Regions from separate parts of the Clostridium lamae genome, predicted to be linked through region 1. Evidence: predicted binding sites of a transcription regulator. Region 1 holds the regulator's gene; each other region holds the start of a gene.
What was found. Region 1 encodes Rex, which represses fermentation and respiration genes when NADH is low (regulators of the CRP and FNR family bind a similar motif). Its sites were predicted from a motif close to ATTGTTAANNNNTTAACAAT; they were not measured.

Region 1 (3,768 bases):
CATTTAATATATAGTTATCCCCTTCAAGAGTAGCAACAGTTTGTTGTCCTGCAGCATCTGTACCTGCACCTGGCTCAGTTAAACCGAAAGCACCTATTTTTTTACCAGTTGCTAAATCTGTTAAATATTTTTCTTTTTGCTCTTTAGTACCGAATTGATCTATTAAAGAAGCACATAGTGATGTATGAGCAGAAACTATTACTCCTGTTGTTCCACATACTTTAGATAATTCTTCTACTGCAAGTATATATGAAAGAGTATCTCCACCTGCTCCACCATATTCTTTTGAAAATGGTATCCCCATCATCCCAAGCTTGGCCATCTTTTTAACGTTTTCCATAGGAAATCTTTCTGTCTCATCAATTTCAGCAGCTATTGGTTTAACTTCATTTAAAGCGAATTCTCTAACCATTTGTTTTAATAATTGTTGCTCTCTAGTTAATTGAAAATCCATTAATTATACCTCCTTGATATTGCACCCTTTTTCTTAAACTAAGTTTGTATTTAATTATTTTAAATTTTTTAATATGTTTTTTTATTCTGACTATTTATTTGAAAAATTTTTAGCTCTTTTTTCTATAAAAGCTGTCATTCCTTCTTTTTGGTCTTCAGTTGCAAAACATTTTCCAAAATCCTCTGCTTCAATTTCTATTGCCTTATCTATATCTACTTGCATTCCCCTATTTATAGCATCCTTACATAGTTTAACAGCTATAGGCGCATTAGCCATAATTGCATTAGCCATTGCTTTAGCTTCATCCATTAAACTTTCAAGAGGTACAACTTTATTAACTAAACCAATTCTTAAAGCTTCATCAGCCTTCACCATCGCACATGTGTAGATTAGTTCTTTAGCTTTTCCTTCACCAACTAATCTAGGTAATCTTTGAGTACCACCAAACCCTGGTGTTATTCCAAGTCCTGCCTCAGGTTGAGCAAATCTTGCTTTCTCAGAAGCTATTCTAATATCACATGCCATAGCTAATTCACATCCACCCCCAAGAGCAAATCCAGATATAGCTGCAATTACAGGCTTGTCTAATTTTTCTAATCTTCTGAAAACTCTATTGCCCAAAAGTCCAAAGTTTTCTCCTTCTTCTTCTGATAAATCTTTCATTTCTGATATATCAGCACCAGCAACAAATGCCTTTTCACCTGATCCAGTTAAAATTACAGAATAAATATTATTATCCTTCTCTAAATCTTCTAATACTATGTCTAAATCTTTTAATGTTTCAGAGTTTAATGCATTTAAAGCTTTCGGTCTATTTATAGTTACAATAGCTAAATGCCCTTCTTTTTCAAGAATTATATTCTTTAATTCCATGATAAAATCCTCCTTTTACCCATAATTATTATTGACCTCTTATAATATGTATTTCATATATGAAATAATTGTTATAAGATTAACAATCTCCCCAAAAAAATAATTGAAGCGAAGCTTCAATTATTATTATAATATTTACAATTTTCTTTTGCAATAGCAATTTCTAAATTAAACCAATTTGTAAATTTACTTACTTGCTTTCATCTTTATCATTCAATAAATATATTAAAGTTAATAAACTCTCTGATAAATGCACGTTTTCAACCGTTATTTCTTCTGGTACTGATAAGTCAACAGGTGCAAAATTCCATATTCCAGTCACACCATTATCTACTAAAACATCACATACCTTTTGTGCATTTATTCTAGGAACACATATAATACCTATATCTATTATGTTTTCCAATAAATATTTTTTTAACGCATCGATATCTTGAATTTCTATATCCCTAATTCTAAGCCCTATCAATTTAGGATTTGCATCAAATATACCTACGATATTTAAACCATTTTGTGCAAACCTACTATAGTTTGCAATTGCTTGACCTATATTTCCAGCTCCAATTATTATTGCTTTGTATTCTTTATTTAGTCCAAGTATGCCACTAATTTCGTTATAAAGATCCTTAACATTATATCCGTAGCCTTGTTGTCCAAAGTCACCAAAACAATTTAGATCCTGTCTAATTTGAGACGCTGTAAACCCTATTTTTTCTCCTAATTCCTTAGATGATATTCTATCTACGTCATTTCTTAATAATTCTTGTAAGTATCTATGATATTTTGGAAGTCGCTTAATTACGGCCATTGAAATATTTTTTTTCTTCTCCATACTTTCTTCTCCTTCTCTATAGTATTTTTATATTAAAACATCATTTTTCATATATATATAATATTATTTTATCACTTTTATTTAAATTTTAAAACATTTTAAGTTATCTATTTAACAAGGTATTTAAAATGAATTTTAACTCTTAATTATTTATTCATTTTTTAATTCATATAATTAAATTAATCTCTAAAAAATTAGACTTATGTATAACGTAGCAGTGCGTTATACATAAGTCTTAACTTTACAAAACTAAACTTTTTTTGTAAAAGTAATTTTGTATGCTTCCCTTATGCCTGAATGTTCTCAGCCCAAATAATTATATTTAAAATGATGAATTTTGTCAATGAGAATAATATCCATTTATTTTAAACATCTTGTTGAATTAATTACTGCGATTATAGTCACTCCTACATCAGCAAATACAGCTTCCCACATAGTTGCAATACCAAAAGCTCCTAGAATTAAAAATAAAGCCTTTATTCCTAAAGAGAATATTATATTTTGCCATAATATTTTATTAGTTTTTCTAGCTACTTTAATTGCTGAAACTAAAGCTTCTGGATCATCTTTCATTAATACTACATCTGCCGCTTCAATGGCTGCATCTGATCCTATACCACCCATTGCTACTCCTATATCTGCTCTTGCTAATACAGGTGCATCATTTATTCCATCTCCAACAAATATAACTTTGCCTTGAGATTTATTATTGTTAATTATTTCTTCTACTTTCTCAACTTTATCTCCTGGTAACAATTCAGAATATACCTTATCTACTCCAATTAATCTTGCTACTTTTTCTGCAACACTCTTATTATCACCAGTTAACATTACTATTTCTGAGACTCCACTATCCTTTAATCCTTGTATTGCCTCTTTAGAACCTTCCTTAATTTCATCAGAAATCACTATATTGCCTTTATATTCCTTATTTATAGCTATATGAACTATAGTTCCAATTGAATCATTCTTATTATAATTAATATTAAACTTCTCCATTAGTTTATAATTACCTATTAATATTTCCATTCCTTCTAAAGAAGTTTTTACTCCATGACCAGCTATTTCCTCATAATCCACTAACTCTTTTGAATTTATCTCTCTACCATATTCTTTTATTATAGATTGTGCTATTGGATGGTTAGAAAGACTCTCTGAAATAGCAGCTATTCTTAGCAATTCATTTTTTTCTATACTTACAGCATTAACTTCTGTTACTTTAAATACACCTTTCGTTAGTGTTCCAGTTTTATCAAAAACTACTGTATTTATATCTTTTAATGCTTCTAGATAATTACCACCCTTTACTAGTATTCCTTTCCTAGATGCTCCACCTATTCCTGCAAATAATCCAAGAGGGATAGATACTACCAATGCACATGGACAAGATACTACTAAAAATATTAATGCTCTAGATAACCATTCGTTAAAACTTCCATCTCTTAACACAAAAGGTGGAATTACTGCTAAAGCAATAGCAGAGAATACTACTATTGGAGTATAATATCTTGCAAATTTAGTTATTAATTTTTCTGTAGAAGCCTTCTTATTAGAAGCATTTTCAACTAACTCTAATATTCTAGATACTGTCGATTCCTTAAAGTTCTTA
Region 2 (3,768 bases), on a different contig from region 1:
CTTTAGTAAAAGAGTTAGAAAGTAGAGAAGGTATTGAATCTAAGGTTTGTGTTACAGCTCAACATAGAGAAATGTTAGATCAAGTATTAGAATTATTTGATATTTCTCCAGATTTTGATTTAAATATAATGAAGAGTAAACAAACTCTAACTGGAATAACCAATAAAGTTTTAGAAGGACTAGAAGAGATTTTTATTAAAGAAAAACCTGATATGATATTAGTTCATGGTGATACTACTACTACATTTTCAGGCGCTCTTGCAGCTTTTTATCAACAAATAAAAGTTGGTCATGTAGAAGCTGGTCTTAGAACATTTGATAAGTATTTTCCTTTTCCTGAAGAGATGAATAGAAAACTTACAGGTTCTTTAGCTGATTTACACTTTGCTCCGACAAAGGGCTCTAAATCAAACCTTTTAAGGGAAGGCGTTAATGAAGGTGATGTATTCATAACAGGAAATACTGTGATAGATGCAATGCTTCATACAGTTAAGAATAATTATAAATTTGAAAATGAATTATTAAATACTATAGATTTTGAAAATAAAAAAGTAATTATGATAACTGCACATAGAAGAGAAAATTGGGGTCAAGGAATAGAAAATATTTGTGATGCTTTAAATAAAATAGTTGAAGAAAATGATGATGTTGAATTAGTATATTTAGTTCATTTAAATCCAGTAGTAAAAGATGTAGTAACAAAAAAATTGGGTAACAAAGAGAGAATACATTTACTTCCTCCTATGGACACTAATGAAACTCATAATTTAATGAACAAGTGCTTTATGGTAATGACTGATTCAGGTGGATTACAAGAAGAAGCACCTCATTTAGGAAAACCAGTTTTAGTATTAAGAGATGTAACAGAAAGACCAGAAGCAGTAGAATATGGAACTGTAAAATTAGTAGGAACAGATGTTAATAATATAGTTAATGAAGCAAATATATTAATAAGAGAAGCGGAAGAATATTTAAAAATGAGTAAAGCTACAAATCCTTATGGAGATGGGCTTGCATCAAAAAGAATTGTTGATATTATAGAAAATTATTTTGGAATAAGTAGTAATAAAATAGAAGAATTCATCAGATAATTTTCTTGCAATTTCAAAAATTGAGATAATTGGGTTGAAATAAAGGAATAAAGTGGTATAATTGAATTGTGTTAATTGTTTAACGATTCAAAATATTGAATTAAAAGGAGATGGGAATATGAGAGAAGTTGTAATTGCGAGTGCAGTAAGAACTCCTATTGGTACATTTGGTGGGGCTTTAAAGGATGTTCCGGCAGTCGATCTAGGTGCTTTGGTTATAAAAGAAGCTATAAACAGAGCAGGAATAAAAGGTGAATTAGTTGAAGAAGTTTTAATTGGTAATGTAATACAAGCTGGACTTGGACAAAATATAGCTAGACAAGCAACTATTAAAGCAGGATTACCTAATGAAGTTCCTGCAATGACTATTAATATGGTATGTGGATCAGGTCTTAGAACTGTTTCATTAGCAGCTCAAATGATTAAAGCTGGTGATGCGGATATTATCGTTGCAGGTGGAACAGAAAATATGTCTCAAGCACCATATTTATTAAAAACAGCTAGATGGGGCCAAAGAATGGGCGATGGAAAAATGGTAGACTCAATGCTTAATGACGCATTAATGGATGCTTTTAATAACTATCATATGGGTATTACTGCGGAAAACATAGCTAAAGAATGGAATTTAACAAGAGAAGAACAAGACCAATTTGCTTTAAATTCTCAATTAAAGGCTGAAGAAGCAATTAAGTCTGGAAAATTTAAAGAAGAAATAGTTCCAGTTGTTATACCTCAAAGAAAAGGTGAACCAAAGGTATTTGATACAGATGAATACCCAAGATTTGGAGCAACTATTGAAAGTTTAGCTAAACTAAGACCTGCATTTATAAAAGATGGTACTGTAACAGCTGGTAATGCATCAGGAATAAATGATGGAGCAGCAGCTTTTGTAATTATGAGTGCAGAAAAAGCAGAAGAGTTGGGAATTACTCCTTTAGCTAAAATTGTATCTTATGGACAAAAAGGATTAGATCCTGCAATCATGGGATATGGTCCATTCCATGCGACAAAGAAAGCTTTAGAAGTAGCTAATTTAAAAGTAGAAGACTTAGATTTAATCGAATCAAATGAAGCTTTTGCAGCACAAAGTTTAGCAGTTGCTAAAGATTTGAATTTCGATATGAGTAAGGTCAATGTAAATGGTGGTGCAATTGCATTAGGACATCCAGTTGGAGCATCAGGTGCAAGAATATTAGTTACATTACTTCATGAAATGCAAAAGAGAGATGCTAAAAAAGGATTAGCAACTCTATGTATAGGTGGAGGAATGGGTACAGCTCTTATAGTTGAAAGAAGATAGGACTTACTATTAGCCCTCGAGTATTCGGGGGCTTTTAATTTTTATGAATTATAAATAAGGTTTGAGATAATAATAAATACATATAAAAGAAATGAAAATAAAAAGTGAATATACATAAGAGAGTTTATTCATTTTTCTAAAAATAAATGAAATTTTAATAATATAAGATGGAGCTAATCTATCAATAAATCCAAAGAAAACTAACTAAAAGTTATAAAAAAATAAGTGAAATTGTTATCAAGGGGTACAAGGATAAATTTTTTAGAAGATAAATTTTCTGAAAAATGAAGTGGAACTTGGAAAATAAGCTATATTTAAAGAAAATAGGAAAAAAAAAGAATTTACTTAAGCAAATCAGCTGTAAATCGTTGTAATCATATTAAATTAAGAAATAATCTGTTAAATAAACTTATTTGAGATTTTCATTAATTTTTTCAGAGTACTATAATAACAAGAGTTAGTTGGGAGTGATGATAGAATGAGTAAAGAAATGAAAAATGCTATTTATAATATGCTTAAGTATGATTTAGTAGCTGGGTTCATTTTTGTACTCATATTATCTAAATTATTTAATTTAAAAGTGGCACTTATATTTTTTTTAGGATTAATAGTATCTTTCATTAATACTTCTGTAAATGGACTAATTATTGAATATTCTTTATTAAAAGGTAAGGGGATATTATTATCACTAAGTTATATTGTTAGAATAATGATTATTATTTTAATAGCAGTACCATTTATAAATGATTTATTTCAACTTTTATCATATATTTCGGGATATTTAACCCATTTTTTATTTGTTGTAATTTATTGGGTTAAGAATGGGAAAGGAAGTGATTAAGTGGAACCATTAAAGCCAATATGGTCTTTTAATATTGGACCGTTGACAGTTGATATAGTTCCGGAAATACTGATGCAATGGATAATTATTCTTTTAATTGCTATTATTGCGATTTGGTCAGCTAAGAACTTAAAACTTAGACCGAATAGAAAGCAAGTAGTGGTTGAGTATATTTATTCTATTTTAAAAAAGGTAGTAATAGCTAATATGGGGGAGGAATTTCTTGATATTATTCCTTTTATCGGAAGTCTAGCAGTATTCTTAATAATTATGAATTTAACGGGTTTATTTGGACTACCAATACCTACAAAAAGTTTTAGCGTTACAGTAGCAATGGCTTTAATAACTTTCTATATGGTTCAATATTACACTATAAGAAAGTACGGTCTGAAGAAATATTTTAGAGGATATACGTACCCTCTAGCAGCTATAACGCCAATAAATATTTTAGAAAGAATAATGCTTCCAGTGTCTTTAGCACTAAGATTATTTGGTAACATACTTGCAGCAACATTTTTAGTTGAATTATGTTATGA
Region 3 (3,768 bases), on a different contig from region 1:
TTTGAAATACTAGTCCAATTTCTCTTCTTGCCTCATTGAATTTACTTTTATTTTCATAAACTCCATCCTTGCATAGATATTTTTTATCTATTTCTATAGTACCCTTATCACAAAACTCTAACCCATTTATACATCTTAATAAAGTAGTTTTTCCACCGCCAGAAGGACCTACTATTACTACTACTTCTCCAGAATTAACTTCTAAATCTATTCCTTTTAAAACTTCTGAATTTCCAAACTTTTTATTTATTCCTTGAATTCTTAGCATAGTATCCCTCCTATTCATAGTAACTAAATTTCTTTTCTATAAATTCTAATAATTTCGTTATTAATCCATTAAAAATTAAATATACAACAGCAACTACTACAAAAGGCATAATAGACGATAATCTATTAGCTGCTATCTTTGCTATTTTTAATAATTCGTCTAAGCCAACAACATATATTAAAGCTGTATCTTTTACTAAAGTAACAACTTCATTTGCTACAGGTGGAAATATCCTTTTTAATGCTTGAGGCATTATTATTCTAAAGAATGTATCCTTTTTGCTAAGCCCTAAAACTTCTGCACCTTCGAATTGTCCTTTATCTATTGATAAAATTCCTGCTCTAAATATTTCACCAAAATAAGCTCCATAATTTAATACCATGGCTAATATAGCTGCTGGAAATCTTTGAATATTTATATTTAATAATGGTAATCCAAAAAATATAAATAATATTTGAAGTAATAAAGGTGTTCCTCTTAAAACTAATACATATATCCCTGTTAATGATTTAATTAACTTAATTTTTGATACCCTTCCAAGTGCAACTATTACTCCTAAAGGTATTGATAATATTAATGTTATTGCAAAAATTTTAATTGTTACCTTTAGACCTTCTAATGCTTGAGGTAAAAAAGCTATTATTTCATTTATTAATTCCAAAGTAAACACCACCTATACTTCTATTTAACTATAATATCTTCTCCAAACCATTTTTCTGAAATTTCTCCTGCTATTCCTTCATCTATTAATTCCTTAAAGGCTTTATTAAATGCTTCAACTAATTCTTTATCTTCTTTTCTCATGCCTACCGCATATTCTTCATCACCAAAGTCTTCATCTAAAACCTTATATTTTTCAGCACCTCTTTGATTAATATAATATTTAGCTAGTATCTCATCTGCTACTATTGCATCTAATCTTCCAGCTTCTAAATCCATAAATGCATCATTATTAGTATCAAATGTTACTATTTGTCCATCTTTAAATGTTGATACTATATCTCCATCAGCCTCTATGGCATCAACAGCACTTGATTGATTTTGTGCTCCAACCACAGCCCCTGCTAAATCCGCTTTAGAATTAATCTTAGAATCAGCTAATGTTATTATAACTTGTCTATTATTTAAATAAGAATTTGAAAATTCTACTTTTTCTTTTCTTTCTTCAGTAACACTATATCCATTCCAAATAAAATCTATATTTCCGTTATTAAGTTCTGTTTCCTTCATGCTCCAATCTATTGGCTGAAACTCTATTTCTTTTCCAAGCTTCTTACTCATTTCTTTTGCAAGATCTATATCAAAACCTGTATATTCTCCATTTTCATCTTTAAACCCCATTGGTACAAAAGTATCATCAAAACCAAGTATCAAAGTTTCCTTTTCTAGTGAATTGCTAGCTTTTTTCTCTCCACATGATATTAATGTAATTGGCAATATAGCCATCAATGCCAATGATAAAACTTTTTTCTTAACCTTCATATTCATAATTAAATCCCCCTTTTTATTTTCCGCTTATCGCTTTCCTTATCTAATACTTTATCACGATAAAGTATTAAAGTCAACAATGTACGAAAATATTTTTTATTTATTAATAATATGACATAATGATGTCTTATTATAGATGGTACTATGTATAAAAAGGAGGCATCAAAATGAAAAAAATAGTTGATAAATTCAAACCTACAGGTGGTAAACATTGCATTACAAGTGCATTAAAACAAATATTTGACTATTATAATTATCATATGACCGAGGAAATGATTTTTGGTATTGGTTCTGGATTATCATTTTGTTATATAAACCTTGAAAAATCACCTATGCTAGCTGGAAGAACAATGCCTTTTGAGTTTGAGAAAAAGCTTGGAGAAAGACTTAATATTGAAATCAAATGTAAATCAAGTAGAAAATATAAGTCTGCTTTTGATAAAACCATTGAACTTCTAGATGAGAACAAACCAGTTCTAGTATATGCTGATATGGCTTATCTTGATTATCTAAATTTAGGAAAAGATAACCATTTTGGTGGACATGCTATAGTTATATTTGGATATGACTATGAAAATCAAAATTTCTATATAAGTGATAGAGACAATTCTGACTATGCGATCAGAACTCCTAAAGGAAATATTGCAGAAGATTTTCACTTAGTATCTTATACACAAATAGAGACGGCTCGTAGTAGCAATCATAAGCCATTTCCTTCTAAAAACAAATATCTTGATATAAACTTTAATGAAAAAACTGCTATAACAAAATCTATTATTTTTGCAGCAATAAATGAAACTTGTGAAAATATGTTAAATCCTCCGGCACAATTATTAGGACTGAATGGAATAAAAAAGTTTTCTAAGGAAGTCTTAAAGTGGGATAAATTTGATAATAAAAAATTGAATTCTGTAGGCATTACTAACTATTTCCAAATAAGCGCTGATGGTGGAACAGGTGGAGGCATATTTAGAAAAATGTATGGAGACTTCTTAATACAAGCATGTGATATTGTAGAAATTGAGGAATTTAAAGAAATAGGAAACAAATATATAGCTATATCAAATAAATGGGATTCTGTAGGGGATTTACTATGGAAGTTATCAGAAACATTAAATAGAAACTTATTAAAAGAAATCTCGGTATTGACAAAAGAAATATATGATGAAGAAACTACTCTATTAACTGAACTAAAAGAATTTGTAAATGCATAATAATAATAAGGTAAGTTATATCTTTTATAACTTACCTTACTGTCATTAATTATATACTATTAACAAAATACTACCTTTTATTATTTCAATCTAGTTCCTTCTTCTTCTTGAACTATTTTTCCCTCTTTCATTAATCCACCAAGAGCCATTTTAAAGTAGTTTTTACTAGTATTAAATGTAGCCTTTATATCTTCTGGTTTAGATTTATCATTAAAATGCATAAATCCACCATTTTTCTTTAAATACTTTAATATATCTTCTTGAATTTTTTCTCTTTCACTTAATCTAGTTTGTCTTGGAGTTAATCCAATAACGCCATCTTCATATATTCTTTTAACTCTAAGTTTCATTTCAGTTCCTGGATATATTTCAGTATAATATTCATTAGGTAAAATTAATCCTCTATACTTGGAATCAATGGCGATATGTACTGTGCCCCCTTGAGTTTTACCGTAAACTTGACCTACTACCTCATCACCAATCTTAAATTCCTTACCTTCTTCACCTGCATTTAATATATAACTTTCAACATCTGTAGTTGCTGCTAATCTACCTGTTTTATCTAAATATATATAAAACAAATATTTACTTCCTGTATGTAACTTATATCTTTGCTCCTTTAAAGGTACAAATATATCTCTGTCTAGTCCAAAGTCTATAAAAGCTCCAAATTCTGTTTGAAAAACTACTTTTAAATACCCAACTTCGCCCACTGTTACTAACGGCTTTTTAAAAGTTGCAATTGGTCTATCTTTTGAATCTCTATATACAAAAACTTCTAATTTATCCCCAACATTA
Region 4 (3,768 bases), on a different contig from region 1:
TACAGCTAAGCTGGACTATCTCCTTAATTCTTTCATTCTAGTTAAAAGTGCAACTTTTAACTAGAATTTTCATTTCTTCATTTTTTCATTAAACAAATAAGATTTATATTATTTGTTGTTAAGTGCTTCTATTCCTGGTAAAGCCTTACCTTCTAAGAATTCTAGAGAAGCTCCACCACCTGTTGAGATGTGAGTCATTTTATCTCCAAATCCTAAGATATTAACAGCTGCAGCTGAGTCTCCTCCACCGATAACTGTTGTAGCATCTGCATCAGCCATAGCCTTAGCAACTGCGATTGTTCCTTTATTGAAGTTTTCGAATTCGAATACTCCCATTGGTCCGTTCCATATAACTGTTTTAGCATCTTTAATTGCATCTGCATATAATGTTTCAGTTTTAGGTCCGATATCTAATCCCATACTTCCTGCTGGTATGTTTTGATCTTCAGTAACTACAGGCTCTACATCTTTGAATTCTGTAGAAACTCTGTGGTCAACTGGTAATAAGAATTTAACTCCCTTTGCAGCTGCCTTTTCAATCATTTCTTTAGCGTATTCAATTCTATCTGCTTCTACTAAAGATGATCCTACTTCATATCCTTGAGCCTTTAAGAATGTATAAGCCATTCCACCACCGATAATTAATGTATCAACTTTTTCTAATAAATTATTGATAACAGCTATCTTATCTGAAACTTTAGCTCCACCTAATATAGCAACGAATGGTCTAACTGGATTATTAACAGCTTCACCTAAGAATTTTAATTCTTTTTGAATTAAGTATCCACATACAGCTGTATCTAAGAATTCAGTAACACCAACTGTTGAACAGTGAGCTCTGTGAGCTGTACCAAATGCATCATTTACAAATATATCAGCTAAAGAAGCTAATTCTTTTGAGAATTCTTCTACATTCTTAGTTTCTTCTTTTCTGCATCTTGTATTTTCTAATAATACAACATCGCCATCTTTCATAGCTTCTACAGCTGCTTTAGCATTTGCACCTACAACTTCTTCATCTCTTGCAAATACTACTTCTTTGTTTAGCATTTCACTTAATCTCTTAGCAACTGGAGCTAATGATTTAGATGCATCTTTTCCTAAGTGTGAACAAAGGATAACTCTTGCACCATTATTTATTAAGTAATTGATAGTTGGTAATGCACCATTTAATCTGTTTTCATCAGTTATAACTCCATCATTTAGTGGAACATTGAAGTCACATCTTACTAAAACCTTTTTACCTTTAACGTCTATATCTTCGATAGTTTTCTTATTAAAGCTCATTGATTTCACCTCTTAATTTATTTTTATATTTATAAAAACAGAAATTATTTGCTTAATTTAAAATTGGCCTGGCCTCATAGATTTTCTATAAAACCAGACCAAATTTTTATTACTTAAATTAAAATATTTACTTAACTTTTAATTATCTAGTTACGAAGTATTTTAAAGTTCTGATTAATTGGTTAGTGTATGACATTTCATTGTCGTACCAAGCAGCAACTTTAACTAATTGATCATCACCAACAGTCATAACTTTTGTTTGAGTTGCATCAAATAATGAACCAAAAGTGATTCCGATTACGTCTGATGAAACTATTTCATCTTCAGTGTAACCAAATGATTCGTTAGCAGCAGCCTTCATAGCAGCGTTGATTTCTTCTACTGTAGCTTTCTTATCTAAAGTTACAACTAATTCAGTTAATGAACCAGTAACAACTGGAACTCTTTGAGCACCACCATCTAATTTTCCTTTTAATTCTGGAATAACTAAACCAATTGCTTTAGCAGCTCCAGTTGAATTAGGAACGATGTTAGCAGCAGCAGCTCTACCTCTTCTTAAATCATTTTTGCCGTGAGGACCATCTAATGTGTTTTGATCATTAGTGTAAGCGTGGATAGTTGTCATAAATCCTTTTTGGATTCCGAACTTATCGTTTAATACTTTAGCCATTGGAGCTAAACAGTTTGTAGTACATGAAGCACCTGAAATTACTGTTTCAGTACCATCTAATATATCATTATTTACATTGAATACAACTGTCTTTAAATCTCCAGTTGCAGGAGCTGAAATAACAACTTTCTTAGCACCAGCTTGTAAGTGTAAGCCTGCTTTTTCTTGAGAAGTAAAGAATCCAGTACATTCTAAAACTACGTCAACATTTAATTCTTTCCATGGTAAGTCAGCAGGATTTCTTTCTGCAGTAACTTTAATTTCTTTTCCGTTAACTACGAAAGCTCCTTCTTTAACTTCGATTTCTCCATTGAATCTTCCTTGTGAAGAATCATATTTGAATAAGTGAGCTAAAGTCTTAGCATCAGTTAAGTCGTTGATTGCTACCACGTTAAATTCTGGGTTTTCAATCATTAATCTTAATGCTAATCTTCCTATTCTACCAAAACCATTAATTGCTACATTTACCATTTGCAATTACCTCCTAAAAAATAGTTATATTTAAAATTTTAAAAATTTTAAGCTTATTTATTGTGTTCTTTAATATATTCCACAATACTTCTGCCAGCTGCTTCATCTGTTACTAAAATCGCATTATGATTATTCATCATAGTAGCAATAATAGCATCAACTTTATTTTCCCCAGCTGCCACAGCAATATGTGTGTTAATTTTTCTTGCTTCATTAATATTTATTCCAATAGAAGTATTTTCTGATACTACATGGGAATCTTTATTAAAATAACATCCAAAAGCTTCACCAACAGCTCCAAGAGCTTTTAATTTATCATACTCTTCTTTTGAAACATCTCTTTTTTCAGCCATAACCAAAGCTTCACCAATACCATATATTAATATATCTGCTTTATGGATATTGTCTATTACTTCTTTTATTTCTCTCTCCTTTAATAAGGTATCTAAAAGATTTAAGCTAAGATTTTCTGGAATATGAAGCAATTTATAAGAACCATTTATTTTTTGCGCTAAAAGCGCTGCTAATGTATTTGCTTGTATTTCAACCTTTCTTCCCATACCACCTCTTGCAGGTACTACTAGTATATTTGAAAGGTTATTTATTTTTGGTACAGCTTCTACAAATTCTTTAATAGTATTTCCGCCTGTTATAGCTATTATGTTATTATTTTTTACTATTGCTTTCAAACAATTTGCTGTAGCCTTACCTATTTCCTTTAGTATAGTCTTATTTTTCTTTACATCTCCAGGAACAATTATTACATCTTTTAATCCAAGGAAAGATTTTATATTTTTTTCAATATCTGATAATCCTTTTATCTCATGAATAAAATCTTTAAGTCTATCTACAACTTCTTTTCCTTCTTCAGTTACTGTCATACCCGGAGTATTTATTTCAATTAAATTTTGAGTTTTTAAGAAATTAATCTCATTTCTCACTATTCTCTCACCAAGATCTAATTGATTTGCTAAGACACGTCTTCCAATAGGCTGATGGTAATATATAGTTCTAAGAATACTATATCTTTTATCTAGGAGCTCTACAAGTTCAGGAACTACTTTTTTTTGTAAAGACAATATTTCCTGCACAGTCACCCCTCCTTTGGTCTAAAAAAGTCCCACGTATTATTAAAACGTCCCACATTTATTATTATAAAACACTTCTATAGATTTTAAAAGCATTTTCTTTAAAAATTCCCAAAAAATTTTACAAAATTTTATCATATTACCTCTAAAGAGGAAAGTTATTATATATTAAATTTAACATTAATAACTTTCCTCTTTTATATATCTTTTATTCTATTCTTCTTCTCTTACTAGAAGATTTTATTCCAATCT

Region 2: QK892_RS12185 (acetyl-CoA C-acetyltransferase) is a predicted target of Rex. The motif match lies at 1,159-1,178, and genes of this name have one in related genera.
Region 3: QK892_RS06565 (BtrH N-terminal domain-containing protein) is a predicted target of Rex. The motif match lies at 1,856-1,875, and genes of this name have one in related genera.
Region 4: QK892_RS13625 (phosphoglycerate kinase) is a predicted target of Rex. The motif match lies at 1,307-1,326, and genes of this name have one in related genera.

Annotation. Positions count from the first base shown of each region.
Region 1 covers NZ_JASCQJ010000001.1:156,619-160,386, reverse strand. Annotated here, with positions in the region: gene QK892_RS00700 (acyl-CoA dehydrogenase) at 1-454, opposite strand, end outside; gene QK892_RS00695 (short-chain-enoyl-CoA hydratase) at 545-1,327, opposite strand; gene QK892_RS00690 (redox-sensing transcriptional repressor Rex) at 1,518-2,159, opposite strand; gene QK892_RS00685 (heavy metal translocating P-type ATPase) at 2,520-3,768, opposite strand, start outside.
Region 2 covers NZ_JASCQJ010000025.1:15,666-19,433, forward strand. Annotated here, with positions in the region: gene wecB (non-hydrolyzing UDP-N-acetylglucosamine 2-epimerase) at 1-1,091, shown strand, start outside; gene QK892_RS12185 (acetyl-CoA C-acetyltransferase) at 1,210-2,391, shown strand; gene QK892_RS12190 (ATP synthase subunit I) at 2,870-3,232, shown strand; gene QK892_RS12195 (F0F1 ATP synthase subunit A) at 3,233-3,768, shown strand, end outside.
Region 3 covers NZ_JASCQJ010000009.1:17,374-21,141, reverse strand. Annotated here, with positions in the region: gene QK892_RS06580 (amino acid ABC transporter ATP-binding protein) at 1-268, opposite strand, end outside; gene QK892_RS06575 (amino acid ABC transporter permease) at 279-920, opposite strand; gene QK892_RS06570 (amino acid ABC transporter substrate-binding protein) at 950-1,750, opposite strand; gene QK892_RS06565 (BtrH N-terminal domain-containing protein) at 1,924-2,970, shown strand; gene QK892_RS06560 (CvfB family protein) at 3,051-3,768, opposite strand, start outside.
Region 4 covers NZ_JASCQJ010000032.1:20,366-24,133, forward strand. Annotated here, with positions in the region: gene QK892_RS13625 (phosphoglycerate kinase) at 109-1,287, opposite strand; gene gap (type I glyceraldehyde-3-phosphate dehydrogenase) at 1,430-2,428, opposite strand; gene QK892_RS13635 (sugar-binding transcriptional regulator) at 2,482-3,519, opposite strand; gene rpoN (RNA polymerase factor sigma-54) at 3,725-3,768, opposite strand, start outside.